DNA from 3 places in the Mesobacillus sp. QJM3NY_10 genome. Region 3 is predicted to be linked to each of the others. Evidence: predicted binding sites of a transcription regulator. Region 3 holds the regulator's gene; each other region holds the start of a gene.
The links. Region 3 encodes Rex, which represses fermentation and respiration genes when NADH is low (regulators of the CRP and FNR family bind a similar motif). Its sites were predicted from a motif close to TTGTGAAATATTTCACAA; they were not measured.
Positions count from the first base shown of each region.

Region 1: a site for Rex is predicted at 7,354-7,371, ahead of AC0VX7_RS22875 (AtpZ/AtpI family protein). Genes of this name have one in related genera too.
Region 2: a site for Rex is predicted at 9,397-9,414, ahead of AC0VX7_RS06090 (TIGR04190 family B12-binding domain/radical SAM domain protein). Genes of this name have one in related genera too.

Region 1 covers NZ_CM149675.1:4,574,242-4,584,890, reverse strand. Annotated here, with positions in the region: gene AC0VX7_RS22905 (methyl-accepting chemotaxis protein) at 1-988, shown strand, start outside; gene rpiB (ribose 5-phosphate isomerase B) at 1,344-1,784, shown strand; gene AC0VX7_RS22895 (TIGR01440 family protein) at 1,833-2,405, shown strand; gene AC0VX7_RS22890 (serine hydroxymethyltransferase) at 2,580-3,821, shown strand; gene upp (uracil phosphoribosyltransferase) at 4,001-4,630, shown strand; gene AC0VX7_RS22880 (S8 family serine peptidase) at 4,860-7,139, shown strand; gene AC0VX7_RS22875 (AtpZ/AtpI family protein) at 7,538-7,759, shown strand; gene AC0VX7_RS22870 (ATP synthase subunit I) at 7,766-8,137, shown strand; gene atpB (F0F1 ATP synthase subunit A) at 8,161-8,871, shown strand; gene atpE (F0F1 ATP synthase subunit C) at 8,943-9,155, shown strand; gene AC0VX7_RS22855 (F0F1 ATP synthase subunit B) at 9,415-9,933, shown strand; gene AC0VX7_RS22850 (F0F1 ATP synthase subunit delta) at 9,930-10,466, shown strand; gene atpA (F0F1 ATP synthase subunit alpha) at 10,491-10,649, shown strand, end outside.
Region 2 covers NZ_CM149675.1:1,197,460-1,208,108, forward strand. Annotated here, with positions in the region: gene AC0VX7_RS06040 (SpoVR family protein) at 1-238, shown strand, start outside; gene AC0VX7_RS06045 (cation diffusion facilitator family transporter) at 406-1,329, shown strand; gene AC0VX7_RS06050 (ArsR/SmtB family transcription factor) at 1,393-1,683, opposite strand; gene AC0VX7_RS06055 (DUF3939 domain-containing protein) at 1,767-2,429, opposite strand; gene AC0VX7_RS06060 (sensor domain-containing protein) at 2,854-5,211, shown strand; guanidine-I (ykkC/yxkD leader) riboswitch at 5,258-5,357, shown strand; gene sugE (quaternary ammonium compound efflux SMR transporter SugE) at 5,669-5,992, shown strand; gene AC0VX7_RS06070 (PadR family transcriptional regulator) at 6,113-6,460, shown strand; gene AC0VX7_RS06075 (HAAS signaling domain-containing protein) at 6,441-7,082, shown strand; gene AC0VX7_RS06080 (DUF4153 domain-containing protein) at 7,182-8,657, shown strand; gene AC0VX7_RS06085 (hypothetical protein) at 8,774-9,127, shown strand; gene AC0VX7_RS06090 (TIGR04190 family B12-binding domain/radical SAM domain protein) at 9,531-10,649, shown strand, end outside.
Region 3 covers NZ_CM149675.1:249,223-259,871, forward strand. Annotated here, with positions in the region: rRNA gene AC0VX7_RS01365 (23S ribosomal RNA) at 1-120, shown strand, start outside; rRNA gene rrf (5S ribosomal RNA) at 224-339, shown strand; tRNA gene AC0VX7_RS01375 (tRNA-Met) at 376-449, shown strand; tRNA gene AC0VX7_RS01380 (tRNA-Asp) at 473-548, shown strand; gene tsaE (tRNA (adenosine(37)-N6)-threonylcarbamoyltransferase complex ATPase subunit type 1 TsaE) at 741-1,193, shown strand; gene tsaB (tRNA (adenosine(37)-N6)-threonylcarbamoyltransferase complex dimerization subunit type 1 TsaB) at 1,194-1,895, shown strand; gene rimI (ribosomal protein S18-alanine N-acetyltransferase) at 1,909-2,358, shown strand; gene tsaD (tRNA (adenosine(37)-N6)-threonylcarbamoyltransferase complex transferase subunit TsaD) at 2,358-3,389, shown strand; gene AC0VX7_RS01405 (ABC-F family ATP-binding cassette domain-containing protein) at 3,903-5,831, opposite strand; gene moaC (cyclic pyranopterin monophosphate synthase MoaC) at 6,010-6,504, shown strand; gene AC0VX7_RS01415 (redox-sensing transcriptional repressor Rex) at 6,533-7,198, shown strand; gene AC0VX7_RS01420 (YdiK family protein) at 7,222-7,422, opposite strand; gene AC0VX7_RS01425 (CPBP family intramembrane glutamic endopeptidase) at 7,426-8,157, opposite strand; gene groES (co-chaperone GroES) at 8,539-8,823, shown strand; gene groL (chaperonin GroEL) at 8,881-10,506, shown strand.

The sequences.
Region 1 (10,649 bases), 450 kb from region 3:
AGATGACGAGATCCGCTCTTTGGGACTGGCCTTCAATAATATGCTCGCAAATCTGCGTGAGATGGTCCGCCAGATTGATAGTAACTTCAAAGAAACAAATGAAAAAGTCATCCAGATTTCCGGGCAGTCTGCCGCAGCATCTGAGCAGGCGTCGATCATCTCGACAACGATCAAAGAGATTGCCGCTGGGGCGGATTCTTCAGCATTATCTACACAGACAACTGCAGAGTCTGTCGATGAAGTCATCCGAATCGCCGAGGATGTGCAGGAAAAAGCGCGGACATCTGAATCCATTTCAGTGGAAATGGTGAAAGACTTGCAGGAATCGAAGAATGCAATCCATTCACTGATTTCCGGCATCGAGACACTTGCAAATGATAACCGTGAATCACTTGGGACGGTAAAAAGATTGGAAGAAAACGCAGCAAAAGTAGAGCAAATCATCCAGCTTGTTGGCGATATCGCAGCACAGACGAATTTGCTAGCGTTGAATGCATCGATTGAAGCAGCAAGGGCTGGCGAGCACGGAAAAGGATTTGCTGTCGTTGCCGAAGAAGTCAGGAAGCTTGCTGACCAGAGTGCGGACGCGGTCCAGGGGATTTCTGAACTGATCCAGAACATCCAGTCTGAAGTCCAGAATGTTGTCGGCCAGATCAGCAGACAGGTTGAAACGGCGAACGGAGAAGCGAAAAAAGGCGAGAAAACGAACCAGGTGATCGACGCGATGACCTCAACGATTCATGAGATGGCAGACGTCATTCATACCATCGCCGCCTTAGTTGAAACACAAATGGAAACGATCCAGCACACATCAACCCAATCGCAGGAAATGGCAGCAATCGCAGAAGAAACATCCGCCGGAGCGGTCAGCGTAGCATCAGCAGCTGAACAGCAGGCAGAAGTCATCGCGAATGTCGAAGACCTGGCGGTTGAATTGAAGAATCAAGCTGAAAAATTAAAAGGTACGATTACGAAGTTTTCGTTATAGAATTTGGACCACAGCTGGATGATGCTGTGGTTTTATTTTGTGTAAAATGTTACTTGGTCGATATATTGGGGAATGTGGTCGATAAAATTGAAAATCCGCTGATATAATTCGAGATGTGGTCGATAAAATTGAAAAAGTGGTCGATAAATTCAAAAATCCGCTGAAATAAATCAAAATGTGTTCGATATCCTTTTGGATTTGAGGCATTTTCGGGTTGTCTTGTCACTTTTTATTAAAGCGATTTCATCTCTTCCATGCAAACTGACCCGTTTTCTTTATAAATCTCATCGAATATGAGAAAATAACGATAGATTTGATCGCCCCGCGAGCCGGGATTACATAGGAGGATTTTACAATGAAAGTTGCTATTGCTTCAGACCATGGCGGAGTGAATATCCGCGAAGAAATTAAGAGTTTGATGGACGAAATGAATATCCAGTACGAAGATTTCGGATGCGAATGCGGTACATCTGTTGATTATCCGGACTATGCGCTTCCGGTTGCTGAGAAAGTGGCGAACGGTGAGTTCGATAAAGGGATCCTGATTTGCGGAACAGGCATTGGCATGAGTATTGCGGCTAACAAGGTAAAAGGAATCAGATGCGCGCTTGTGCATGACGTATTCAGCGCAAAGGCGACACGCCAGCACAATGACACCAATGTACTGGCAATGGGCGAACGTGTCATCGGACCAGGTTTAGCGCGTGAAATCGCAGCAACATGGCTATCTACGGAATTCGAAGGCGGTCGCCACGAAAACCGCGTCGGTAAAATAAAGGACTATGAAAACAGATAGGCTGGAGGACTTCCAGCATATTTTCCAAACATTAATCTTAGGGAGGCGCTGACACTGTCTATTGAACAATGGGAAGCAGAATTGAACTCCATCCTTACTGAATTTAATGAGCAAGTCCAACTGAAAAAAGGCCAGGTGCTGGTCGTCGGCTGCAGCACGAGTGAAATCATCGGCCAGCGGATTGGCACGGCTGGTACAGACGAGGTTGCGGAAATGGTATTCGGGCAGCTCCGTGAACTGCAGGGTAAAACGGGTATCCAGCTGGCGTTCCAGTGTTGCGAGCATTTGAACCGGGCGATTGTCGTCGAGCGGGAAACGGCTGAACATAAGCAGCTGGATGAAGTGACCGTGATACCGGTGAGGAAGGCGGGCGGCGCGATGGCAGCTTACGCGTACAAAAATCTTGATGACGCGGTGGTTGTAGAATTCATCAAGGCTGACGCCGGCATTGATATTGGTGACACGCTGATTGGCATGCAAATGAAGCATGTCGCTGTGCCTGTACGTGTTCAGCAAAAGAGCATTGGCCATGCGCATGTTACTCTGGCGAAGACGAGGCCGAAGCTGATCGGCGGCGCTCGTGCAGTTTACGAGCAAACGAAGGAAAACGAGTCTTGCTGATAGAGTTGGGAAACTAGGTTTTACTGACAGGGGAAAGGTATTGAAGGAAACTGCAGGCCTGATATTCAGATCTACTTTTACCTTCCTCCTTTTCTTTCATTATAATATCGGCTAAAATAAGAATGAATTTTCTAATAAATGAACAAGGGAATACATATAAGAGGGGGAACTTAAGTGAAGCACTTGTCACAGCAGGACAGCCAGCTATACGCTGCAATGCAGGATGAATTGAAGCGTCAGCGCACGAAAATCGAATTGATCGCATCAGAGAACTTTGTCAGTGAAGCCGTAATGGAAGCGCAGGGGTCTGTACTTACAAATAAGTATGCAGAGGGCTATCCAGGCCGCCGCTACTATGGCGGATGCGAATATGTCGATGTTGCTGAAAATATTGCCCGCGATCGCGCGAAGGAAATCTTCGGAGCAGAGCACGTGAATGTTCAGCCGCACTCGGGCGCACAAGCCAATATGGCTGTTTATTTCACGATTCTTGAGCAGGGAGACACTGTGCTTGGGATGAATCTTTCCCACGGTGGGCACTTGACGCACGGTAGCCCGGTAAACTTCAGCGGCATCCAGTATAATTTCGTCGAGTACGGTGTCGATGAAGTTACACATACAATCAACTATGATGTTGTTCTAGAAAAAGCTCGTGAGCACAAGCCGAAGCTGATCGTTGCCGGTGCAAGTGCTTACCCAAGAGCGATTGACTTCAAGCGTTTCCGTGAAATCGCTGATGAAGTGGGCGCTTATTTGATGGTCGATATGGCGCATATCGCTGGTCTTGTCGCAGCTGGCCTCCATCAGAATCCGGTGCCATACGCTGACTTTGTTACAACGACGACTCATAAAACTCTTCGCGGCCCGCGCGGCGGAATGATTCTCTGCAAAGAAGAATTCGCGAAGAAAATCGATAAATCAATCTTCCCTGGAATTCAGGGTGGCCCGCTTATGCACGTGATCGCTGCGAAAGCAGTAGCATTCGGCGAAGCGCTTCAGGATTCTTTTAAAGAATACGCGCAGAATATCATTTCGAATGCCAACCGCCTTGCTGAAGGCTTGAAGAAGGAAGGAATCGACCTTGTATCCGGCGGAACAGACAACCATTTGTTATTGGTAGACTTGCGTTCACTTGGCCTGACTGGAAAAGTAGCAGAAAAGGTTCTTGATGATATCGGCATCACTGTCAATAAGAATACGATTCCATTCGATCCGGAAAGCCCATTTGTAACAAGCGGAGTCCGCATCGGTACAGCCGCAGTCACAAGCCGCGGTTTCGGGCATGAAGAAATGGACGAAATCGCTTCAATCATTGCCTTCACATTGAAAAATCACGAAGACGAGGCGAAGCTGGAAGAAGCAAGCAAACGCGTCGAAGATTTGACAAGCAAGTTTGAACTATATCCAGAGAGATAAGATTTTTACCCGGCGGCCCTCCATGAATGAGGGCCGCTTTTTCCGGGAAAAATCATTACACTGTAGCGGTTGCTTGTACAGAGGTTTTTCTGTAAAATTATACGAAGTGTGATTCAACAGATCTTACATATAACAGACAGGTGTTCACAACTCATTTACCTTTAAAAGGAGCGATACACATGGCAAAAGTATACGTATTTGACCATCCATTGATCCAGCATAAACTTACTTATATCCGCGAAAAAAGCACAGGCACAAAGGAATTCCGCGAGCTTGTAGATGAAGTTGCAACGCTGATGGCGTTCGAAATCACGCGTGACATGCCGCTTGAGGAAATTGAAATTGAAACACCAGTCGAAAAGACAAAATCAAAAGTTCTTTCAGGCAAGAAGCTCGGCATCATCCCGATTCTTCGTGCAGGAATCGGAATGGTTGACGGCATCCTGAAGTTGATCCCGGCAGCGAAAGTGGGCCATATCGGACTTTACCGCGATCCAGAAACATTAATGCCGGTTGAATACTATGTAAAACTTCCAAGTGACGTCGAAGAGCGCGATTTCATCGTCGTCGATCCAATGCTTGCGACAGGCGGATCTGCAGTAGAAGCGATCAACTCTCTTAAAAAGCGCGGCGCAAAGCATATCAAATTCATGTGTTTGATTGCCGCTCCTGAAGGGGTAGAAACGGTAAAAGAAGCGCACCCTGATGTAGACATTTACATTGCTGCACTAGATGAAAAGCTGAATGACCACGGATACATCGTACCTGGACTGGGAGACGCAGGAGATCGTTTATTCGGGACAAAATAAGGAGATTTTACTGATGCACCTCTTTAAATAGAGGTGCTTTTTTTCGTTATGGGATTAGAATTATTCTAGTTCGCGGAATTAAGGGTTGATTTCGCGGAATTATGGAACTTTTTCGCGGAATTCAACACTTTTTTCGCGGAATTGCACAGCGTTTTCGCGGAATAAATGTAATCTGAATACAAAACTCCCTTAAATGAGACGCTAAGTTAAAAGGGAGGGGCTATTTTTCATGAAAAAGCGTAATTTTTTCTTAATTCTTCTATCAATAGCAATCCTCACTGCATTCGAACCGCAAAAACGGGAGCTCCCGCCGATTCCTCAAGAAGATCCCCAGACTGAAAAAGTTGCGATCGTGCTGATGGAGCAGCCGGTGGAAGAACAGCAAATCAAAAATCAGCTAAAAAACCTAAAAAACACAAAGCTCCGCCGCATCTTCACGCATGCGGTCAATGGATATTCCGTTAAGGGACCTATCTGCGAGCTTCAACAGCTTGAAAAATCCAATGACATCCAATTTTTATCCGAAGTAAATACGTACAAGGTTGAGAACTCAGCCCACCTGCCAAACCGATACAAGCCAAGCGAAAGCTTTATCGATAATTTCGAATTGATTGGAACGGAGGCAGTCCGCGGGCTTCTTGATGAAAAAGGCAATCGTCTAACGGGGAAGGGTGTGACGATCGGCGTAATCGACACAGGGATCGATTATGAGCATCCTGACTTGCGGAGAAGTTTTTCCGGGGGCCATGACCTGGTTGATGGCGATGATGATCCGATGGAAACGAAGGGTGCCGGCTTTAGAAGCACCCTGCACGGAACGCATGTGGCGGGCGTCATCGCAGCGAATGGAAGAATGCGAGGGATGGCTCCCGATGCGAAAATAATTGCCTACCGGGCGCTGGGTCCAGGTGGCAGCGGAACGACAGAACAGGTCATAGCTGCTATTGATGAAGCGATAAAGGATAAGGTGGATATCCTGAATCTTTCGCTCGGAAATGATGTTAATGGTCCGGACCTCCCCATCAGCTTGGCGCTCAATAAGGCGGTCGATGAAGGAATCGTCGCCGTAACTTCATCCGGGAATTCGGGTCCTAATCGCTGGACTGTGGGCTCACCGGGTACGGCTTCAAAAGCCATTTCAGTAGGTGCGTCAACACCTCCAATGCAGGTGCCGTATCTCAACGCCCCAGGACTATCTAAAGAAATACGGCTAGAACTTTTACAGGGTTCGGACAATTGGAACATTACCCAAAGTGAAAACCTTGTATTTGCAGGACTGGGCACGAAAGAGGAGGTGAAGAGTGTAAGGGATAAGCTCGTGTTAGTAGAACGGGGTAAGCTTACTTTTACCGAAAAAGCGAAGAATGCACTTCAAGCTGGCGCAATCGGGGTGATCATCTATAACAACACAAAGGGAACATTCTTTGGAAACCTCGAAGAGAATCTGCCAATCCCAGTGGCCGCGATCAGTAAAGAAGCAGGATTGGCGCTAAAAAAACATCTCAATAAAAACTCGATGCTGATCCGCATGAATTTAATAGAAGAAAGAGATATACTTGCTGACTTCAGCTCCCGCGGGCCGGTGACTGTCACATGGGAAATCAAGCCGGACATCGTCGCTCCCGGCGTTGCGATCAACAGTACAATTCCAGGAGGCTACCTCCCGCTGCAGGGAACGAGTATGGCAGCGCCCCATATTGCAGGAGCGGCAGCCCTGATCAAGCAGGCCCATCCCGATTGGACCCCGGCTGAAATCAAGGCGGCAATCATGAACACGGCCAAGGATATTAGCGACCGTGACGGCATTAGGTACCGGACATTCGAGCAGGGAGCAGGAAGAATCCAGCTGGAGGCAGCGATCAATACGGAGAGCCTGGTCATTCCAGGGTCGCTTCAATTCGGTAAATTCCAGCTTGCCGATAATATGCATCGTCATAGTGCGAAGCTTTCAGTCAAAAATACAAGTTCAGCCACTAAAACTTATTCATTTTCTATTCCAAAAAAAGAACAGGGAATAGAATGGGAGCTTCCAATGAGCTTTTCGCTGAAACCGAATGAAGCGAAAAACTTGGAGCTAGCGATGAAAGCCACTCCGGATTTGTTAAAAGATAAAATCCATGATGGCAGCCTCGTTATGGATGATGGGAAAAACAAGATAAGGATTCCATACTTGTATGTTCTGGAAGAACCGGATTACCCGCGGGTGATGGGCTTCGACTTCGCGCCGGCAGATAACGGTAAGGCTTATCGCTATGAAGTCTATTTGCCGGGAGGAGCAGACGAATTTGGCATCGCGCTTTTTGATCCAGATCAATACCGCTTCGTCGGATTCCTTGATTGGGGAAGAAAGCTGGAAAAGGGAATGGTAGGAAAGGAAATACCTCTGGAAAAATTGCCGGAAGAAGGACTTTACCTTGCCAAAGTATTCGCAAAGAAAAAAGGGCGAGAGAGCACGATAGACGCGATGATTTTTATAGGTAAAAATATAAGGTCTGGAGAGCACGATTGAAGCAGTGGTTTATAAATAATACAAGGGCCGGAGAAAGGTAATTCCTTTCCGGCCCTATATTATTTTCATTAAACTATTTGTTTTCTCGCAGTATCCGTGTCACACTTCAAAAACGGCATTAATGGAAAAAAACACTGAGAAAATTCAGGCAAAAATAAGCTTTTATAATATAATACTAGCATAGGGTTATTGGTATATATTTTAAGTGAAAACTTTGTGAATTTTTTCACCGCTATGGATTGACATTGACAATAGCCTATTGTATGCTTACAAAGGGCATAAAATGATAAGGTTTTCAATGTTGATATGCAAGCTTTTTTTGTGAAAATATTGTTTTTTCGGAAAATGATTTTTCACCCCCTGAAGCTCCCATTCTCAAAAGTGAGGATGCGTTTTTTATGCGCCGAAACAACCGCCACCCTTTTCAAGCGATGGCACTCATGTCCGCTATACTATCTCAATTGGTAGGCTCCATTTTAATTGGCATTTTTTCCGGAAGATGGCTGGACCAGAGTCTTGGTACAGAGCCACTTTTCTTAATATTCGGATTGCTGATCGGATTGGCGGCAGGTGTTTATGCCATGCTCCGCCTCATCCAACACTTCTTTTCGGGAGACTAGCCATCTATGGAAATTCAGGACTTGTTTATCCGCCAGCGCAAATACATATTCACCCTGTTGTCTTTATACGTACTCGGGTACGGCTTTACAAGCTATCAATCTGTTTTTGCCGGGTTGATCTTTGGTACAAGCCTGAGCCTTTTTAATTTATGGCTGCTTGCGAGGAAAATGAACAACTTCGGTGATTCGGTTGTACAGGGGAAGAAGGTGCGCTCGCTCGGCTCGTTGTCGAGGCTTGCTACCGGAGCGCTTGCTGTGATCGTTGCAATGGAATACCCCGATCGCATTGACCTTGTATTTACGGTTTTGGGATTAATGACAGCTTACATTGTCATTATGATAGATTTTTTTGTCCAGTCTTTTCAATCACGTAAATAGCGGGGAAGAGAGGTGAATAATTGATGCATCATGAAGCTCCATTATTAGATTTATTTGGGCTTACTTTTAACTTAGCAAATTTGCTGATGATCACAATAGCGAGCGCTCTTGTATTCATCATTGCAGTTCTTTCCACTCGTAAACTGGCGATGAAACCGACCGGGATTCAGAACTTCATGGAATGGATTATGGATTTCGTCAAAGGAATCATCAACAGTACGATGGACTGGAAGGATGGAGGAAGGTTCCACGTCCTCGGGATCACATTGCTGATGTATGTGTTTGTTTCAAACATGCTGGGACTGCCTTTCGCGGTCGTTTACGACAACGTCCTATGGTGGAAATCACCGACAGCTGACCCGGTCATTACTTTGACTCTAGCAGTCATGGTAGTAGGACTTTCCCATTATTATGGTGTCAAGCTTAAAGGGACTGCCGAATACGGCAAAGAATTTTTTAAACCATTTTGGTTCATGTTCCCGATCAAGATTATTGAAGAGTTCGCGAACACGCTCACACTTGGTCTTCGTCTTTACGGTAACATTTACGCAGGTGAGATCCTGTTGGGTCTGCTTGCAGCCAGCCTCGCAACCGGAGTAGGCGGACACTTGGCCGCAGCACTTCCGATGCTTGTATGGCAAGGTTTCTCCGTTTTCGTCGGAGCAATCCAGGCATTTATCTTCACAATGTTAACGATGGTTTATCTCTCTCATAAAGTGAGCCATGACCATTAATATATACCTGTTCATTTAATGGACAAAACTCAAAAAAACATTTTTTCATACATTAAAGGAGGAACTTTATAATGGGTCTTTTAGCAGCAGCAATCGCAATCGGTTTGGCAGCACTTGGTGCAGGTATTGGTAACGGTTTGATCGTATCACGTACAGTAGAAGGTATCGCTCGTCAGCCAGAAGCTCGTGGTATGCTTCAAACTACAATGTTCATCGGGGTTGCATTGGTTGAAGCGATTCCTATCATCGCTGTAGTTATCGCGTTCATGGTTATTGGTGGTTAATTCATTATAAGAATTTAAGATGGCGAAGATCATTCCGCGCGAACCTTCGCCATTCTACTATGTAGGCTTTCTGCCGGTTCAATCCGGCGAGAGCATACCTGAATTTGAATGCAAGCAATCGTTTGAAATAAAATCGGGCAAGCCTGGGATTTCTAACGGGCAGCCTTATGCGTCGGTTTCTAGCCGTAGGCTTTTAGCGAGATGACGCATGTTGGACCTTTTTAATCATGGTACAACTCTTGAAGGGAGTGAATCGAGGGTGTTAACAATGAATTTTGTATTGGGAGCGGCAGCCGGCCTTAACACAGGCGATATCTTGTTCCAGCTTTTTATGTTCCTTGTTTTGTTAGCATTGCTTAAGAAGTTCGCTTGGGGTCCATTGATGGGCATCATGAAGGAACGTGAAGAGCATATTGCTGGCGAAATCGGAGCGGCTGAAAAAAGCCGTGCTGAAGCACAGAAACTTTTGGAAGAACAGCGTGACATGCTTAAGCAAGCACGCACAGAAGCACAGGGCCTAATTGAAAACGCAAAGAAACAGGGCGATGTACAGCGTGATGAAATCATTGCATTGGCACGCACTGAATCTGACAGAATCAAAGAATCTGCGAAGCTTGAAATTGAACAGCAGAAGGAGCAGGCTGTTGCGGCAATCCGCGAACAAGTGGCTTCACTTTCTGTATTGATTGCTTCTAAAGTAATCGAGAAGGAAATCTCTGCGGCTGACCAGGAAAAGCTCATCAATGAATACATTCAAGAGGCGGGTAATGCCCGATGAGCAACTCGACAGTAGCAAAACGCTATGCCCTGGCACTTTTTCAACTCGCTTCTGAAAAGCAGGCTCTCCCGCAGGTTGAGGAAGAGCTTCGCACTGTAAAAGAAGTTGTTGTGAACAATCCGGAATTGACTGCATTTTTAAAGTCTCCAAAGCTTCCGAACGAGAAGAAGAAAGAGGTTTTAAAGACAGCTTTCGGTTCAGTAAGCACATATGTCCTTAATACTCTGATGATTTTGGTTGACCGCCACCGCGAAGACCAGATCGCAGACGTTGCTGATCAGTTCATCGCCCTTGCAAATGATGCAAAAGGCGTGGCTGAAGCAAAAGTTTATAGTGTCCAGCCGCTCTCGGCTGAGCAGGCTGAAGCACTTTCAGCTTCGTTCGCGCCGCAGGTTGGCAAACAGTCACTTCATATTGAAAACATTGTAGATTCCAATTTGCTTGGAGGCGTAAAGCTTCGCATTGGAAACCGCATTTTTGACGGCAGCTTGCGCGGCAAGCTAGACCGCTTAGAACGTAAATTGCTAGGCTAAGATTCGTAGATAGGGGTGAAACTCATGAGCATCAAAGCTGAAGAAATCAGTGCGCTGATAAAATCGCAAATCGAAAATTATCAGTCGGAAATTCAAGTGAGTGATGTGGGTACAGTTATCAATGTTGGTGACGGTATCGCCCGTGCTCATGGCCTCGACAATGTCATGGCTGGAGAACTTGTT
Region 2 (10,649 bases), 950 kb from region 3:
GAGAGTCAATGGCGGATTCCCATATTTGACCGTGACGGACGGCGATTACTTGAAAAATGGGGAGTTGTATATAACTCACGGCTTCGAAGGCATCGAGCTGGACATTAAATATTTGGAAAAAGTACTTCCGTATATTCATCAGCTTTGGGGACGGAAATGCCATATCGAGACGATGGTAGAGAACAGGACAATGCTCTACACCTATGATGGGAAGGGTATCCATCGCAAGTATTTATAAGGTAAGAACAAGCCGCTGGTCTCCAGCGGTTTTAATTTTTTTTGTGTAAAAACTATAATTAAAAGGTATTTAAATAATGGACAAGCTTTTTATTGAACCAATTTCGCAAATGAGACATAATTATATATATGAGCATATATTCATATATAAGAAAAGGAGGGAAACGTATGGGGCATAATCATTCACACGGCCATGGCCACGGTCATAGCCATAGTCATACAAACAACAAAAAGGCATTATTCTGGGCTTTTCTCCTGATCGCCACTTTCATGGTTGTAGAGGTGATTGGCGGGGTAATCACAAACAGCCTTGCACTGCTATCAGATGCGGGCCATATGCTGAGTGATGCGGCTGCGCTTGGGCTAAGTTTGTTCGCAATGAAGCTTGGTGAAAGAAAAGCAACACAATCAAAGACGTTTGGCTTCAAACGATTTGAAATCATTGCAGCTGCTTTAAACGGTCTTACATTAATCATCATTTCGATTTATATATTTGTTGAAGCGTACCAACGTTTTACAGATCCCCCAGAAGTACAAAGCATGGGAATGCTGACGATTTCGGTTATCGGGTTAATTGTCAATATCATCGCCGCTTGGATCCTGATGAGTGGAGACAAAGATGAGAACTTGAATGTAAGAAGCGCATTCCTTCATGTGCTGGGAGATATGCTTGGCTCGGTTGGCGCAATTACAGCAGCATTGCTGATCTACTTTTTTGGCTGGGGACTTGCGGATCCCATTGCAAGCGTTGCGGTTGCGATTCTCATCATCATCAGCGGCTGGCGAGTGACAAAGGAGAGCTTCCATGTGTTGATGGAAGGCACACCTCAGGAGATTGAATTGAATGAAGTGAAGGATGAAATAATGAAGATTCCAGAAGTAAAAGATGTACACGATGTTCACGTTTGGTCGATCACTTCAGGTGTCTTAATGCTTAGTGGGCATATTGCCGTCGAAGGGGAAGGAGCACATGATCGCGTACTCCACAAAGCACAAAGGCTTTTGCACGACCGCTTTGGAATTGATCATAGTACCCTTCAGGTAGAAGGGGAAGAGCATGGGTGCCCATGTGCGCACGGACCTTGCAATTGATTATTGCGTGTGTCGGATTATTGTGTAAAAAAACATGCCAGCCAATATTGATGGACAATCTCATCAATGATGGCTGGCATGTTCTATGCTTTGCTTTAACAGGTCAATGACGTGTTCGTCGTCATGCGTATAAAATAGAGATGTACCCTCTCTCCTGAATTTGACGAGCCTGAGGTTTTTTAGAAAACGCAATTGGTGTGAAACGGTTGATTGCAGTAATGAAAGTTTTTCAGCTATTTCATTGACCGAATGTTCCCCCTGGAACAAAAGATGGAGGATCCTGAGCCGTGTCGGGTCTGAAAGTGCCTTGAAAGTCTGTGAAACGATGAATAAAGTTTCCTCATCAAGCTCCATTACAGGAGAATTATTTTTCTTTTCTTCCAAGTTAATCGCCTCCTGCTCCTATTATAACTGTATCTTTTCTTTTACACAGTTATTCAATTTCCTGTGCTGTTCTTCTTTGGTTTTTTATGGGTAACGAGACCATCGTAATTGGTGATATAAAGCTCAATCTCTGGTTGGGTGTCCAGGCAATGGGCCTTCAAAAGCTGATAATAGTTCACCCTGTTTAATGGATCATAAGGCAGCATTGGATATTCCTTATTCTCCCTAACATAGAGGTCTACTGCTTTCTGGACTTTATCTATCGTTAGTGCGAGATCTTTCTCGTCTTCATCGAAAATATCATATGTTTCCTTTGACATGTAAAAATTTCGGGATGGAAGGCCTTTAAGGATTGGGGCAAGTTGCTCAACATCAATGCTGTTATCTTCCTTAACGAGAATTGTGCGGTAGACGCCTTTTGGAAGCTGTTCCGAATAAATACGTACTGCTTTTTTTATCTCTTCAACACTGGTCTCAATGATTGGCCAAACCTTTGGTGTATGGTTTGGTATTTCTGTCGTCCTGTGAGTGAAAAGAAAATATAGGGCAAAGCCTCCAACGGAACCTAAAACAGTTACATATGGGATTAAATCAAACACGAGGTCAATCAGATAACCGATAATTGGCCAGACTGCTGCAGCTGCGACTCTTAAGCAGGGTTTTCGCGGAAAAGTATTTTTGATATTTCTTCTGTCATTCTCCTTATCCTTATCCATACTATTCCCCTCCTTTCTAGGGCAGGAAGTACCCTTATTTCACAATAATCCAATAACATATGTGGCGTTATATATTTGTAAAGCCTTATAAGCGGATTTGGGTTAAAAAATCTGTGGTTTTGCCGATATAAAAGAAAGAGTCTGTGCTTTTGTGATATTTTGAAAATGGTTTACCATGGTGATTGAAGCAGGAACCGGGGAGGGTTTAGAGAAAATAAATGAATTGCTTCTCCTTATATTATATAAAATTTACCGTTAGATTGGTAATGGATCGTTTTGAAAATTGTGAAAATGATACTCAAAACAGTTCAATTAATGTTGAATATTGTATAATATTTAGAAAGCTTCAGTTTTATTCCCGGAAATTGTCATACATAGACCGCTAGTCTGAAATCAAATAAACCAGACAGAAACGAGGGGCAGGATGAATATTCCCCATATGTACATATTCGACTTTAATAATATAGCTCTGACTGTCGTTTTTTTAATCATTTCGTCAATAATGGCGGTTGAATTCAGCAGGCAAATCAAAAAGGCTATTGATAGAAAAAAACGTAAAATGGTCCTTTATTCACTTCTTTTGGCTCTTACATTTATGCTGACCCATCTGTTTGTTATTATTTCCGCAGGCGTCCCATTTTCGACGAGCAATTTTTATTTATTTTTTCTGTTATTCTTTGGTATCTGCGGAGTTGGGTCCTATGCGGCTTTGAGCCTGGCACAAAGGGACATTGCGAACACATCGCAGTATATATTCACCAGCCTATTAATCGCAGCTAGTATCATGATGGCAGAGTATACTGCATTTTATATAATCTTCAGGGAAGCAATCGAGATTCAGCCAATATTATCGGTGATGGTATTTTTGATGATATTGGTTACATCCTTCACGCTGATCAGATTTTTAATGCAGATTACAAATGAGGATATTTATGAGTTTGTCAAAAATTATAAATATACGGGAAGTGTCCTTGGGGGCATGGCAATGGGAGGCATTCCATATATCGTCTTGACTTCAATGATGGAGATTACGGATGGAAGCGGCGTGCATTCTTTCCTGGCACCGTTCATTTATATGGCCGCCGCAAACTTATTATTCATGCTCGTTCCTGACCTGTTTGGCGAAAAGCTCATCATGAAGAATGTCCAATCCCATTTATCCTTGTTCAGCCATAACCCTGATTCTGTGTTCAGGGTCGATTTGCAAGGATATATTTTAAGTGTCAATAAAGAGGCAGTTGAACTGACAGGTTACATGCCTAATGAATTAGCTGGACTGCATTTCATTGATCTGATTGGCGGTAGCGAGGAAGAAAAGAAAATCAGGAAATATTTCATGAAAGTCCTTAGCGGCGAGACGAAATTGATTGAAACCACCCTTAAAAGGGCTGATTCGACTTATGCGGACGTGAGGATCACAGCAGTCAGGATTATTGTCAAAAATAAAACAGTTGGTGTCTTTGGGATAGTCAGGGACATAACAGAACAGCAAAAAGCAGACAAGATGATTGAGTATCTGGCATATCATGATGAACTTACTAATTTGCCTAATAGACGGAACTTAGAGAAAGTAATGGCTTCACAATTTATAAAGGATGAAGCATTTTCGTTAATTTATCTTGATTTTGACCGGTTTAAAAGAATCAATGATACCTTCGGGCATTCGTTTGGTGATAAAATCTTGATGCAAATCGGCAAGAAGCTTTCAGAAGTTGTGCCAGAGGAATGTCTTGTGGCAAGAATTGGCGGTGATGAATTCGCGATTCTTGTTACTGAAGGAAATCAGCCAGACAAGATTGCCAATGAGATTGTACGAGAATTCCAGTCACCGCTTTTTGCGGAGGGCATGGAATTCCTGATCACGGCAAGTATTGGAATCTCGAAGTATCCTGAAGATACAAATAACCTTGAATTATTGCTGAAATACGCTGACATGGCGATGTATAAGGCAAAAGAAAACGGTGCAAACCACTATCAGTTTTTTGACCAGAGTATGGTGGATCAGAACGTGAATAAGTTTGAGCTTGAGAATGATTTGCGGAACGCTATAAATAGTAAATCTCTCACCGTCTTCTACCAGCCTAAATACAATGCAACAACTAATGAAATAACAGGGGCTGAAGCATTGGCTAGATGGAAGCATCCTCGCCATGGAATGATTCCTCCTGGTGTATTCATCCCGATTGCCGAGGAGGCGAACTTAATCGTACCCCTCGAGAGATTAATCATCAGGCAGGTGTTCAGTCAGCTTGTCACATGGAAAGATCGGGGGTTCGAGGTTCCTCGTACTTCAATCAATATCTCGATTATCCATTTCTACCAGGAGGATTTCGTAAAGTTCATGCAGCATACTCTTAAGGAGTATGATCTTTATGGTGAGTTGATTGAAATCGAAGTGACTGAGAGCATCATGATCAAGAAGGAAGACAGTATCAACTCACAGCTCCAGGCATTAAGGGAAATTGGAATTGAAGTCAGCATTGATGACTTTGGAACGGGATACAGTTCTTTGAGCTATTTAAGTAAACTATCAGTCGATCGGTTGAAAATTGACCAAAGCTTCATTTCACACTCCCAGGAAAACCGCGAAATCATATCAACGATTGTCTCAATGGCAACGAACCTGAAGTTAAAGGTCATTGCCGAGGGTGTTGAAACGGCATCGCAGATTGACCTGTTGAAATCACTTGGCTGTCAAGAAGTCCAGGGGTATTTCTACTCGCCTCCTTTGCCATCAAATGAATATGAAACAATGATGAACAAGCAGCCCCAGGAGACCTGATTGGCATTTTTGACTGAAGAAGTAGATTATGTTATTATTCCTTTTATAAAAAGTCCTCTAGGGTTCCGCGGCGTTTATGCTGGACTGGTCCGAGAGAGGGCGCACAGGGATGCCTGTGTACACGGAGGGACAAAAACCCGGGAGATATCCATGATATCTCCCGGGTTTTTTTAGTCCTGCTCCAGTTCATGTCTAGGCTGACCAAGGCGCTTGAGCTTTTTTCGTTTTTTAAGAAATATAAACTTTTACACTTAGATTAGTGTCTAGCTCCAGCGCCTAGCCCCTCGAGTCGCTTCAGTCCTGCCAATGAAGTCAAAGAACGACTTCACTGTCATGCCCTCTGAGGCACACGATGTGCTAGACCCGCCAGCCACAGGACGTGGCGCTTTGAGGCGGGCAGCACTTGTCGGGGCTGAGCAAGGCGCTTGCGCTTTTCTTATGAAAGGAGTTAAGAATTATGGCTTGGTTTTATTTAGTTATTGCCGGTATATTTGAAGTCGTGTGGGCCATAGGCCTGAAGTATACAGAAGGATTCACCAAAGCTGTACCTTCGTTGATTACGCTGGTAGGCATGGCAATAAGCTTTTATTTTTTGTCTATGGCAGTTAAAACTTTGCCAATTGGTACCGCATATGCAATCTGGACAGGAATAGGAGCAGCAGGCGCAGTCATTCTCGGGATTGTCCTGTTTGGAGAGCCGCGCAATCTTTTAAGGCTGATGTTCGTAGGCTTTATTTTGGTCGGCATCATTGGACTGAAAGCAACATCCGGAAGCAATTAGTCATATTTAAAAAGCAGACTTGCAAATGATTGCAGTCTGCTTTTGATTTTCTATTTGCAAAATTACCCAAGTTATATTATGATGCGGATATATACCTTTTAATACTAGGTAGGTGATAGGATGTTTAATCGTGAACTTTTAAAAGGTAGCACATCCCTTGTGCTTCTCCAGCTGTTGAATGAACGGGATATGTATGGATACGAGCTTGTGAAAGAACTTGATAAGCGAAGTGACCATAGTCTTCAGGTAAAAGAAGGAACCTTGTATCCAGCACTGCATAAACTTGAAAAGCAGGAATACATTGAATTTTACTGGCAGGAGCAGGAAAAAGGCCCGGCCAGGAAATATTATCGGATCACTGAAGAAGGAAGAGAAGTCCTCATAGAGAAGACAGAAGAGTGGCAGCAATTCGTCAATGTTATGAACAAAGTGATCAGGAGACCGAAAAATGATCCAGTTAAAGACTGACTTCCTCACCGAGCTTGGCAGGCATTTAGGGAAGCATCCAGACAAAGAGCAGATTTTGGCTGAATACGACAGCCATATCACAGAAATGCTGGGCGAATTTAACGGTAAACAAAGAGATGAAGCGGATATCAGCTCGGAACTTTATTCAAGATTGGGGACTCCAGAAGAAATTGCGGATAGCTGGCGTGAAGAACTATCAACGACACCAATGAAAACTCAATGGGTTTTCATTTTGGCCAACCTGATTTTCTTCGTTGGCGGTACCATCCTGACTCTGGTACATAATCTTTTCGATTTCCCTTTCATTGACATGGCGTGGAAAAGCCTCACCTCGATACCTGCTGTGATCATTTTGCTTTATCTCTTCTTTTGGGCACTGCTTGGATATGAGATAGGCAAAGGCTTTGGCCATAAAGGGAGAAGATTGATGAAAAAGACTTTTATCCTGTCCATACTGCCGAACATCATTCTTATGAATCTGACTTTGTTCAAGCTAATACCGCATGACTGGTTCCAGCCGCTGCTGAGCCCGATATTCATTATTATTTGTATTCTTTTTACGGCGCTATTGTATCCGATTTGCTGGATTGGATATAGATGGGGGAAAAAGGCTTCCATCTAATTTTTTTGGTCTAGTACATAGAAATTCTATGTATATAGAATTGCAGGGTGTTTTTTTGAATATATACCTAGTTATTCTAGGTGGAGGGAGAGAGTGAAAATGGAAGAGAAAATGGAATTTAAACTAAAAAAAGGAGACTGGATATTTTTCCTGGTCTGTCTTGCTTTAGGAATTTTGGCGGAAAGGTCATTTTTGCATGGCATAATTGGATTGTCGTATCCTGTTTTTATTACTTGCTTTTATGGAGTATTTTTCTGGAGGTATCGTTCATTCTCCTTTACGAATAAAAAGCTTGGATTACTCTTGATTGCTTCAATATGGCTGCTCGCAACAAGTTTTTTCCTGAATTCGAATATGGTTTTATATATGCTGAACATCCTGGTGATTCCAGTGATGGTACTTATTCAACTTGTACTTGTCACCTACCCGATGGAGAACCAGTGGCATAGATGGCCGTTTGTCCAAAAGCTCTTTACAACAGTAGGAGCTGCGATTGCATATGTGTTCAGGTTCATTATGTATGCTCCAAAATTGGCTGTCAGGGGAATTGAAGAAAGAAAGAGTGCAACGATTCGAAAAGTGTTAATAGGTGTGGCTATTTCATTGCCGCTCTTGTTTGTCATCGTCAACCTGCTTGTCTCTGCTGACCAGCAGTTTGGAAACCTCCTAGGTACTATACCGCGCTGGCTTTTGGGATTGAAAATAGAAGAAGAGGTTTTGCGTACAATCGCAATCATCATTTATACATTGGTGATCTTTGGAATACTGCAGGTGCTAAGGACCAGGCAGTCTCTGCCTCCTGAACTGCAGACGCAAAATGAAAAGATGGCGTGGGATAGTGTCATCAGTCTGACAGTGCTGACTTTATTGAATGTCGTTTACCTGCTATTTGTGGTTGTCCAATTCCAATATTTTTTCAGTGAAACATTGAAAGAAGGATATACGTATGCTGAATTTGCGCGCAGAGGATTCTTTGAACTGCTTTTTGTCACTTTGCTGAATTTACTGATCATCTCAACAATTGTTACCTATGTTGAAAAAACGGCTAAATTTTTGACGCTGGTTATTCGCGGCCTTCTGTCACTACTCGTTTTTTTCAGCGGAGTCATGCTATATTCAGCTTTTATACGTCTGTTCATGTATGAAGAGGCGTACGGATTTACCTTTGCCAGGGTGCTGGCCCATTCATTCATGATTTTCCTGCTGGTGATTTTATGCTATTCATTAATAAGGATATGGATGGATCGGCTATCGCTTGTACGCTTCTACATTATATCCGCAATCATTTTCTATACTTTGGTCAACACAATCCAGCTTGACCGATTTGTCGTCGAACGCAATTTGGAGCGTTACTCAGAATCCGGAAAAATAGATATTTACTATCTGAATTCGTTGTCCTATGAAGGAGTGGAGGGGCTGATGGAGCTTTATGAAATTAATCCGGACCACCCAGGTCTCTCAGACTTGTTGCTGCAAAGAAAGCAAGATCTGCAGTATTCAGAAGAAAGCTGGAACTCCATAAATATGTCCAGAAGAAACGCTGAAAAAGCGTTGAGCGACCTAGAGCTGAAGTAAGATGAAATGTGGCAAAAATGCAAACAAATAACCTTTTTGTTACCAGTTTTGTAACATATCGATGTGGTTAATGATGATAAAATAACCTTAAGCCAAATAAAGGGGAGCCATGCAAAATGGAAGGGTTATCTGAAATCATTAATCTCTTAAAAGGTATCGAGAGTTCAATTGACTCATTGAATAAAAGAACTGAACACATAGAAAAAAGACTCGACCGTCTTGAGAAAGTCGATAGTATTGAACATCGGGTAACATCTAACCAGATCGACATTACAGATATTAAAGACGCACTTGAAAGAATGGAAGAAGCGCAGAGTGCAAAAATCGAAAACATGTTAAAGGAATTGCTAAGCAAAGCAGAGTTAAAAAACAATACAGAATTCAGCACGATCCACAAACGGCTTGATTCACATTTGCTAAAATTGGGCAGAGTCGAGGAAGAAATCCTGATGGTCCAGCAGGAAAAATAGTTTATTGGGAGATTGCTATTTAGCAGTCTTTTTTTTTACGAGATAAGAAAGTATAAATTTCCACTTCGAGAATTGTCCAGCTTCAGCGCCTAGCCCCTCGAGTCGCTTCGGTCCGCCCAATGAAGTCAAAGAACGACTTCACTGGTCGGCCCTCCAGCGCTTGTCGGGGCTGACCAAGGCGCTTGCGCTTTTCTTATCCCTATCCACAAAACTTTCATAAACTCGCAATCCCTTTATTCAACAGGGTCTGACGCTCTCTAGAATCGGATTTGTTCAGTTGTTCACAAAATATTACACTTTGCGGGACTAAGACGAAGGATCCGGGAGTTATCATTAAGGTGTAATCATACATTGCCTTTATTAGGCAGATTAATAGAGTATATTTTACTTCGAGGTGAGTATTTTGAGATACGATTTAGTTCTTCTCCATGCGCCAAGTGTATACGATTTCCGAAAAAATGCGCTGTTGGCTGGCCCAATCAGTGACGTTGTTCCATCCTCTCCAGTATTCGAAATGTATCCTATTGGCCTGACGAGCATTGCGGAATATTTAGAACGCCAAGGCTTGCGCGTTAAAATCATCAACATCGCGAATCGAATGCTGATGGATGAAAATTTTGATGTCGAAAAGAAATTGAAAAAGATCAAGACACGGGCTTTTGGTATTGACCTTCACTGGCTCCCTCACGCTCATGGAAGTATTGAACTGGCGAAAATTGTGAAAAACCTTCATCCTGAAACTCCTATGGTTTTTGGCGGTTTATCAGCAACTTATTACCATAAAGAGCTAATAGAATATCCATTCATTGACTTTGTCATGCGGGGCGATTCAACCGAAAAATTGATGCTCCTTTTAATCAACCATTTGAAAAATGGAACCCATCATCTAGGCGGGATCCCAAACCTTACTTGGAAGGACGGAGACACTCCAGTATACAACCCGTTAAGCCATGTTCCTGACAGCCTGGATGAATTTGATATTCCCGGCTATCGATATACAATCAAGTCGGTCTTCAAATATAAAAACTTCCTGGATCCACTGCCATACAACGGCTGGCTTCAATACCCTAATACGGCGATCCTCACGGCAAAGGGTTGTACCCAGGGATGCTTGATATGCGGTGGCTCGAAACAATCGTACAAGGATAACTGCAACCGTAAAGTCCTGGCTAAACGCTCGCCTGCGAAACTAGTTGAAGACATTCTTTTCATCCAGCGCTTCAGCAGGGCACCAATTTTCATTCTTCATGATATACGCCAGGCGGGTAAGGATTATGTCGATGAATTTTTTGAGAGGCTCAGCAAGATTAATCTTAAGAATGAGTTGGTATTTGAATTATTCCAGTATGCAAACGAAGAGTTTTTTGCGAAAATCGAGAAGGTTGTACCGAAATACAGCGTTGAATTGACCTTGGAAACACATGATGAGAAAATTCGCCGTTATAACGGCAAATTCAACTGCACGAATGCAAAAGTGATTGAAACGCTGCAATCTGCATTGAAGCATAGCTGCAAGAAGATT
Region 3 (10,649 bases):
GAGATTTCCCATAGCGCAAGCTAGTAAGAACCCTGAAAGATGATCAGGTTGATAGGTCAGAGGTGGAAGCGCGGTGACGTGTGGAGCTGACTGATACTAATCGTTCGAGGACTTAACCAAAATAGATTACTCGTTGCTTCTTATTCTTCTTACACATTATCTAGTTTTGAGGGAATAAAGTTTTTTGCGAAGCAAAATAACTGTCCTTTCCTTAATTAAATAGTCTGGTGGCGATGGCGAGAAGGTCACACCCGTTCCCATACCGAACACGGAAGTTAAGCTTCTCAGCGCCGATGGTAGTTGGGGGTTTCCCCCTGTGAGAGTAGGACGCCGCCGGGCTGTTTTAAAAATTTAAATGGATTCTTATATTATCGACGCGGGGTGGAGCAGTTCGGTAGCTCGTCGGGCTCATAACCCGAAGGTCGCAGGTTCAAATCCTGCCCCCGCAATAATCCATCTTTTTATACATATTGGTCCCGTGGTGTAGCGGTTAACATGCCTGCCTGTCACGCAGGAGATCGCCGGTTCGATCCCGGTCGGGACCGCCATTTTCATAAATTGATAGATTGTCAGGACGAAACATGGTTTCGTTTTTTTTTATTGCCTAAAAACGACGAAAAATGGCTGGTTTTTTTGCCCGTCCTCCTTAAATCGTGTAAACTACATATAGTATCCTCATCCTTAGGAGACATCCTAAGGTTTTTTGTATTATAAAATCGACTGTTAGTTAGGTGATATATATGGCGAGTTATCAATTCATATCAAAGCAGCCGGAAGAGACAAAGGATTTTGCGAAAAGGCTGGCAGGTCTTCTTCAAGCGGGAGATGTGATTGCCCTTGAAGGGGATTTAGGTGCAGGAAAGACGACTTTTACAAAAGGCCTTGCAGAAGGATTGGGAATCACCAGGAATGTGAACAGTCCTACTTTTACAATTATCAAGGAGTACCAGGGACGTCTGCCGTTATATCATATGGATGTATATCGTGTTGAAGATGCGTTTGAAGATCTTGGTTTTGAAGAATACTTTGAAGGTAATGGTGTGACGGTTGTTGAATGGGCTCATCTGATTGAAGCCCAGCTGCCTGAAGAGCTATTGCTCCTTCAATTATATCTTGATGAAAATGGAGCTAGAAGAATCGTTGCTGAGCCGAAGGGCAATCGGTATGAAGAATTGTGTAAGGAGATTTTTTAAATGAAGGTATTATCGATTGATACGTCCAATTATGTTTTAGGTATTGGTCTTCTTGATGGTGAGACAGTTTTGGGCGAGTATATTTCCAATATAAAAAAGAATCATTCGGTACGCGTCATGCCGGCGATCCAGACATTGATGGAAGAGTGCAATATAAAACCAGGTGATCTATCGAAGATTGTCGTGGCTGAAGGGCCTGGATCATACACTGGTGTCCGGATCGGAGTGACGATCGCGAAAACAATGGCCTGGACATTGAAAATCCCGTTATCAGGCGTATCAAGCCTTGAGGTTGCGGCAGCATCGTCTGGCCGCTATTTTGACGGATATGTTTCTCCTTTTTTTGATGCGAGGAGAGGGCAGATTTATACAGGATTGTATAAGTTCGAGAATCAAAAGTTGCAGATAGTAAAAGATGATCAGCTTGTTATGTCAGCTGATTGGGTAAAAACATTGAATGAACTGGACAGCAGAATTCTTTTCACGAGCAATGATTTGAAACTCCATGAAGATGTCATTAAGGAAGAGCTTGGAGACAAAGCAGTTTTTGCAGCTGTCACTGAACAGAATCCTAGACCTGCTGAGCTTGCATTATTAGGGATGGATAAAGAGGCTGTTAACCTTCATACATTCGTTCCTAACTATATCCGCCTGGCAGAGGCAGAGGCCAATTGGCTAAAAGCGCAAGAGACTAAAAAATAAGTGGGAAGAGAAGATGAATAAAACGATAACGTTCCGGAATATGACGGTTGATGATTTGGATCAAGTGATGGAGGTTGAGGTTAATTCCTTTACCATTCCATGGAGCAGGGAAGCTTTTTTCAATGAATTGACGAAGAATCAGTTTGCTCAGTATCTGATTGTGGAAGTGGATCAAAAGGTAGTTGGTTACTGTGGAGTGTGGATCATCATTGATGAAGCACATATCACAAATATTGCTTTGCTTCCGGAATACAGGGGAATGAAGCTGGGTGAGGCGCTTATGGGCAAGGTAATGGAACTGGCTCGTGAACTGGGCGCATTAAGGGTGACGCTCGAAGTCAGGGTGAGCAATGAAAGGGCCCAAAACCTTTATCGCAAGTTTGGTTTCGAAGAAGGAGCTATTAGAAAACAATATTATACAGACAATATGGAAGACGCTTTAGTAATGTGGGTGAATTTATAATGACAAAAGATCAATTAATAATGGGAATAGAGACGAGCTGTGATGAGACGGCTATAGCGATTGTGAAAAATGGACGGGAAATCCTTGCGAATGTAGTCGCCTCTCAGATTGAGAGCCATAAGCGTTTCGGAGGGGTAGTTCCGGAGATTGCATCAAGGCACCATGTTGAACAGATCACGCTTGTGTTAGAGGAAGCATTGGCCCAGGCAAATGTGGATGTTAAGGACCTGGATGCTATTGCAGTTACAGAAGGACCAGGCTTGGTTGGGGCGTTATTGATTGGCGTTAACGCAGCCAAAGCATTGGCGTTTGCGAATGGTATTCCACTCATTGGTGTCCATCATATTGCCGGCCATATCTATGCGAACCGACTTGTAACGGAGATGAACTTCCCGCTGCTTTCACTTGTCGTGTCCGGCGGGCATACTGAGCTCGTCTATATGAAGGAACACGGTCATTTCGAGGTGATTGGTGAGACACGGGATGACGCAGCAGGCGAAGCCTATGACAAGGTAGCAAGGACGTTGCACCTTCCATATCCGGGCGGTCCGCATATCGACAGGCTGGCTCATGAAGGAAAGGCAACAATCGACCTGCCACGTGCATGGCTTGAGGAAGGCTCCTATGATTTCAGCTTCAGTGGGTTGAAGTCGGCTGTGATCAACGTTGTGCATAACGCACAGCAGCGTGGAGAGGAAATCGTACCTGAAGAGCTTGCAGCTAGCTTCCAGGAGAGTGTTATTGATGTACTTGTCACAAAAACTCAAAGAGCTGTGAAAGAATACGGAGTAAAACAAGTACTGCTTGCTGGAGGAGTTGCGGCGAATAAAGGGTTGAGGGAGAAATTATCCACAGAGTTTGCAGATTCAGATGTGGAAATTGTCATTCCTCCGTTGTCTTTATGCACAGACAATGCTGCCATGATTGCCGCGGCAGGGAGTGTTTTTTATGAAAAAGGCCAACGGGCCGATTTAACCTTGAATGGAAATCCTGGTCTGGAGATAACTATCCACAACGAAAGTCGTACGTAAAAAATTTGTTGTCAGACTCTTCTGTGGATATGTTGATGTTTTAAGAACAAAACTGTGTACAATGTGGATAAAACGAGCTGATTTTGTGGATAATGTGGAAAAGTCTCTGGATAAGCCATAAATCAGTCTTTACTATGTGAATAACTATGTGAACAAAAAGTCCCGGTTTTCAACTCGGGACTTTTTTTGTGGATTTTTGCATACTTTAAAAGAGTTTTTTCTAAAAAGCGCCCCTTTTACAAGGGGAAAATTGATTATGAGACAACACTATCTGGGGCAGATCACTTTTTAAAGCGAAAATCCAAGTTTTATAGCGAAAAACTTAATTATATAGCGAAAATCCAAGTTTTATAGCGAAAACAAAAATTATATAGCGAAAATCACATTTTTATAGCGAATTGGAAATTCCAATCGTTTTTTTCCAATTAGTTTTGTGAAATTTAGCATGGGCTCTATTAAAGAGTTTATGTACAAAATAAAAAACCGGGCAACTTCATGCCCGGTTTTCACTCACTAAGCCAGTTCTGTCCACTCTTCCATCAGTTCGTCGAGTTTCTCTTTGGCGGCTTCGATTTTACTATTGATTTCTCCTGCTTTTTCATGATCCTGGAAGACTTCGGGATCACAAAGCAGTTCTTCGTATTCAGCTACTTCTAATTCCAGCTGTTCAATCTTCGTTTCAACTTCTTCCATGCGGCGTTTGCGCTGGCGTTCGAGTTTTTTCGCTTCTTTGTCCTGCTGGTAGGAGGTCTTGTCCTGCTTTGAGTTGTCCACAGCACTTCCTGAAGCTTTGGCGGCCTGCTCGGCCAGTGCCCTCAGCTCTTCCTGCTCAAGCTTTTTCTCGACGTAATAATCGTAATCACCAAGGTATTCAGTTGAGCCACCACGGTCTAGCTCGAGGACCTTTGTGGCAATCCTGTTGATAAAATAACGGTCATGTGAGACGAACAGGATGGTGCCTGGGTAATCAATCAGGGCATTCTCGAGCACTTCCTTGCTATCCAGGTCGAGATGGTTTGTCGGCTCGTCCAAAATTAAGAAGTTCGAGTTTTGCAGCATAAGCTTGGCCAGTGCCAGACGAGCTTTTTCGCCGCCGCTTAGGGTGGAAACGATTTTTAGGACATCGTCACCTGAAAAAAGAAAATTCCCCAGCACGGTACGAATGTCTTTTTCTGATTTAAGGGGGTATTCATCCCAAAGTTCGTTCAAAACCTTTTTATTCGAGCTGAGCTCTGCTTGTTCCTGGTCATAATAGCCGATCGAAACATTTGAACCGTATTGAATATTTCCAGTTATTGAAGGCAGTTTTTCAACGATTGTTTTTAATAAAGTCGATTTTCCGACGCCATTTGGCCCAACGAGTGCTGTGCTGTCGCCACGCGAAAGGTTGAATGTGATATTTTCAGATACGACCTCATTCTGGTAGCCGACAGCAAGTGTATCCACCTTCAGGACATCATTTCCGCTCTGGCGTTCAATTTGGAAGCTGAACGAAGCCGATTTTTCATCGCCTTTGGGCCTGTCCATCCGGTCTATTTTATCAAGCTGCTTCCGACGGCTCTGGGCACGCTTAGTTGTTGATGCCCTCGCCAGATTCCGCTGAATAAAGTCCTGCAGCTTGTTGATCTCATCCTGCTGCTTCTCAAATAGTTTCAGATCACGTTCGTAATTCGCGGCTTTCTGCTCTAAATACGAGCTGTAATTGCCAGGGAACTTCGTCAACTGATGGCGGGAGATTTCGTATACCTGGTTCACGACCTTATCCAGGAAGTAACGGTCGTGTGAAACAATCAGGATAGCGCCGTCATAACCCTGTAAATACTGCTCAAGCCAGGATAGCGTATCGATGTCAAGGTGGTTCGTCGGTTCATCGAGAATCAAAATATCCGGGCGAGTCAATAATAGCTTCGCCAATGCGAGTCTAGTTTTCTGTCCCCCGCTTAAAGTGGATATTTTTGTGGAATAATCAAAAGAATGGAAGTTCAGGCCGTGAAGGACAGAACGGATATCGGCTTCATATTGGTAGCCGCCTTTTTCCTTGAACTGCACCTGAAGAAGGTCATACTCTTTCATGACTCTTTCGTATTCAGTCTCATTTGACAGAATGGCGGGATCCGACATCTTTTCTTCCAGCCGGCGCAAGTCTTTTTCCATGCTGTGCAGATGGTCAAAAACGGCTAGCATTTCATCCCAGATGCTTTTCTCGGATTCAAGCCCGGTATTTTGCGCGAGATAGCCGATCATCGTCCCTTTTGGGCGAATGATCTCGCCGCCGTCATGAGATTCGTACCCGGCGAGGATTTTCAGCAGGGTCGATTTTCCTGCCCCGTTCCGGCCGACAAGCGCTACTCGGTCATTGGTCTGTATTTCAAACTTTATATTCGATAAAATAAGATCAGCAGCAAAATATTTTGATAGCTGATTCACCTGTAATAAAATCATTATTTTCACCTCTATTGCCTTAGAGATAGTGTAACCCAATAATATAGGCACGGCAATATGTGCGAACTGCTATAGGTGGTAAGGTGTAAAAAATTCCCTGTGTATTGTGAACACTGAAACAAAGTTCACACACAAGTTTTATAAAATAGTGTATTATTTGGTAGAAAGGAGCTTTAACATGGCAGAATTTACGCATTTTAATGAAGAGGGAAGAGCGAAGATGGTCGATGTCAGTGAAAAGCCGGAGACGGTCCGTACGGCAGTCGCCCATTCAAGCATAACCGTGAACGAAGATATATATAGTAGAATCACTGAAAATAAGATGAAAAAAGGGGATGTACTGGCTGTCGCGCAGGTAGCAGGCATCATGGCGGCAAAAAAGACATCCGAAATCATCCCGATGTGCCACCCAATTCCTTTGACAGGCATTGACCTTTCGTTCGATTGGGAGCAAAATGGTAATGACTATATTTTAAATATCGCCGCAGCTGTAAAAACAAAAGGGAATACAGGTGTGGAAATGGAAGCGTTAACAGCAGCTTCAGCATGTGCGCTGACTGTTTATGATATGTGCAAGGCCGTTGATAAGGGCATGGTGATTGGCAAGACATATCTGGTCGAAAAAACCGGCGGTAAAAACGGTGATTTCAAGAGAGAAGAAAAGTTGAGATAGAAATAACGGACAGGGTGGAGGATGGAGAATGACGAATGATGCTATGAAGATTCCGCAGGCAACCGCAAAACGTTTGCCACTGTATTACCGGTTCTTATTGAACTTGCATTCTTCAGGGAAGCAAAGGGTGTCATCCGCGGAATTAAGTGAAGCGGTAAAGGTGGATTCAGCAACAATCCGAAGAGATTTTTCCTACTTTGGGGCTTTAGGTAAAAAGGGATATGGCTATAATGTGAATTACCTGCTAACCTTTTTCCGTAAGACATTGGACCAGGATGAGCTGACGAAAGTTGCCCTGATCGGTGTCGGAAACCTGGGAACAGCATTAATGAACTACAATTTTTCAAAGAATAATAATACGAAAATCAAGATAGCTTTCGATGTTGACGCAGGAAAGGTCGGCACGAAAATCGGCGAAGTCTCAATATATCACATGGATGATCTTGACAAGGTTGTCGTCGAGGAAGGGATCCAGGTAGCTATCCTGACGGTTCCTTCAGCCGTAGCACAGCCGATCACAGACCGATTGGTACAGGCGAATATCAAGGGAATCCTGAACTTCACGCCGGCGAGGCTGAATGTGCCGCCGTCGATCAGGATCCATCACATTGATTTGGCGGTTGAGCTGCAGTCATTGATTTATTTCTTAAAACATTATCCAACAGATACTGAAACAACTGAATCAGTCGAATAAAAAATAGCTCCTTCATGAAGGAGCTATTTTTTCTGTACATTCTTCAGTTTGAAATGGAACATAATCATCCTGATGCCGGACCCGAAGTCGAACGTGGCAAGAGCTACAAGCAAATAGCTAAAGAATCCCCAGCCTGTCTCGTTTACATTCTGGATGGCGAAATAGGTGAATAAGCTGCCTAACAAGATGTAGACAATGCCTGAAAATAAAGGCGATTGCTTCATAACTTAAAATCCCCCAATAAAGCTTTGTATTTTCTCTGCTTCTTTTATCATTCTCTCAATGTCTTCCCTAAATACGGATTGAAGCAGGACAACCATTGTATTCATTGTAACGTGGGCAATGATTGGCACGATGATCCGCTTTGTTTTTACATAAAGGAAGGCAAAGGTGAAGCCCATCGCTGAGTATAGGATCACGTGCTCCGGCTCCATATGGGCAAGCGCAAAAATGACAGAGCTGATTAGTGCGGAAAAGAAGAAATTCATTTTCTTATGCAGGCTGCCGAAAATGATTTTACGGAAGACGATTTCTTCTAATATAGGGCCGATAATCGAGCTAACCAAAATGATAACTGGGAACATTTCAATCAATTTAATGATTTCCTGTGTATTCTCCGAGCCCATTTCAATACCAATCATGTTTTCGATGCTAGCCGCGATTGATTGGGCGAACAGAGCAAGGAATACACCTGCGAATGCCCAGGCAGCAGAGCTTGCAGGTGATGAAGCATCACGCAGGTCAGTCTCTGTTCTGCGTTCTTTCCTTAGAAGCAGAAGCACAATCACAAGTGTGAGAGAAAAGCTGATCACGAGCCAGTATGGAATCGAGAGTGTCTCCATTTCCTTAAGGCTTTTTCCCATTGCAGCTCCGATAAAGGCAACAATCGGAATGCCGATCAGGCTTGAAAGCTGCATGACAATATAGGCAATAATGACGTACCAGTATTCCTTTTTCAATATGATAATCTCCTTCTATTCGGATCGGTCTATGTGTATGCCATAAAAGCTATTATAAGAATGCTATCTATCCATTTTACTAGTAATCATCAGGAAAGTTCAAATATCAGGGTGTCTTATGAATGTTTTGGTCAAAATTCCTTTGAACAGGCATACTCTTTAAGGTGGCCTTTTTTGGCCAGGCTGCCTGCAAAACCGCGAAATATAGTACTTGCTGTCGAAGGGAGAGAAGTTAGATTCATCTGCTAACTTTTATAAAAAAAGTTAGGCTTCACGCTTGCAAAAAAAATAGAGATTCATTATTATATAAATTGTGTTAGCACTCTATTGAGGAGAGTGCTAATAAAAAATTCTACATATAATTTGAGGAGGTTGTTTCACTTGATCAAGCCACTAGGAGATCGCATTATTATCGAGCTTGTTGAGTCTGAAGAAAAAACTGCAAGCGGTATCGTTTTACCCGACACAGCGAAAGAAAAACCTCAAGAAGGTAAAGTCGTAGCTGTTGGAACTGGCCGTGTTCTAGAGAACGGCGAGCGCGTTGCTCTTGAAGTTGCAGTCGGAGACCGCATTATCTTCTCAAAATACGCAGGCACAGAAGTAAAGTATCAGGCAACTGAGTACCTGATCCTACGTGAAAACGACATTCTAGCAGTAGTGCAATAATCACTGCGATTATAGACAGAACGTTATAAATTTAAATTCTGAGGAGGTCTTTCTACAATGGCTAAAGAAATTAAGTTCAGTGAAGAAGCACGCCGCGCGATGCTTCGCGGGGTTGATTCTCTTGCAAACGCAGTAAAAGTAACTCTTGGACCAAAGGGACGCAACGTGGTTCTTGAGAAGAAATTCGGTTCACCTCTTATCACTAACGATGGTGTAACAATCGCGAAAGAAATCGAACTTGAAGATGCATTCGAAAACATGGGTGCTAAGCTTGTTGCTGAAGTAGCAAGCAAGACGAACGACGTTGCTGGTGACGGTACGACTACAGCAACAGTTCTTGCTCAAGCGATGATCCGTGAAGGTCTTAAGAACGTAACCGCCGGCGCTAACCCAATGGGCATCCGCAAAGGTATGGAAAAGGCTGTTGTTACAGCTGTTGAAGAGCTGAAGGCTATTTCAAAGCCAATCGAAGGAAAAGCTTCTATCGCACAAGTTGCGGCGATCTCTGCTGCTGACGAAGAAGTTGGCCAATTGATTGCAGAAGCAATGGAGCGCGTTGGCAACGACGGCGTTATCACAATCGAAGAATCTAAAGGCTTCACTACAGAATTGGATGTTGTTGAAGGTATGCAGTTCGACCGCGGATATGCATCTCCTTACATGGTAACGGATTCTGACAAAATGGAAGCTGTTCTTGAAAATCCATATATCTTGATCACTGACAAGAAGATCGGCAACATCCAGGAAATCCTTCCTGTCCTTGAGCAAGTTGTACAGCAAGGCAAGCCATTATTGATCGTTGCTGAAGATGTTGAAGGTGAAGCACTTGCTACATTAGTAGTCAACAAGCTTCGCGGAACATTCAACGCAGTAGCTGTTAAGGCTCCTGGCTTTGGTGACCGCCGTAAGGCTATGCTTGAAGACATCGCTGCATTGACTGGCGGTGAAGTGATCACTGAAGAACTTGGCCGTGAACTTAAGTCTGCTACAATCACTTCTTTGGGACGCGCTTCTAAAGTTGTTGTTACAAAAGAAAACACAACAGTCGTTGAAGGTGCTGGAGACAGCGCTCAAATCGAAAGCCGCGTAAACCAAATCCGCGTTCAAATGGAAGAAACAACTTCTGAATTTGACCGTGAAAAATTACAAGAGCGTCTTGCTAAACTAGCTGGCGGTGTTGCAGTCATCAAGGTTGGTGCTGCTACTGAAACTGAATTAAAAGAACGCAAGCTTCGCATTGAAGATGCCCTTAACTCAACTCGCGCTGCAGTTGAAGAAGGAATCGTATCAGGCGGTGGCGTAGCGCTTCTTAACGTATACAACAAAGTGGCTGGAATCCAGGCTGAAGGCGACGAAGCTACTGGCGTAAACATCGTTCTTCGCGCAATGGAAGAACCAGTTCGTCAAATCGCTCACAACGCTGGCCTTGAAGGTTCAGTCATCGTTGAGCGCCTGAAGCGCGAAGAAGTCGGCACAGGCTTCAACGCTGCAACTGGCGAGTGGGTAAACATGATCGAATCCGGTATCGTGGACCCAACTAAAGTGACTCGTTATGCACTTCAAAACGCAGCATCCGTATCTGCAATGTTCTTGACTACTGAAGCAGTAGTTGCTGACATTCCAGAAGAAGGCGGCGGCATGCCTGACATGAGCGGCATGGGCGGCATGGGCGGCATGATGTAATGACCGCTAAAACCCCTGATAAATAAGGGTTTTAAAGTGATTTGCTAACAAAATGATAACATCAGGTATATAAAAGAGGCTTCTCATTAGTTGATTAAACTTTTGAGAAGCCTTTTCTTTTGCTTACTATTAAAAGGTGATGC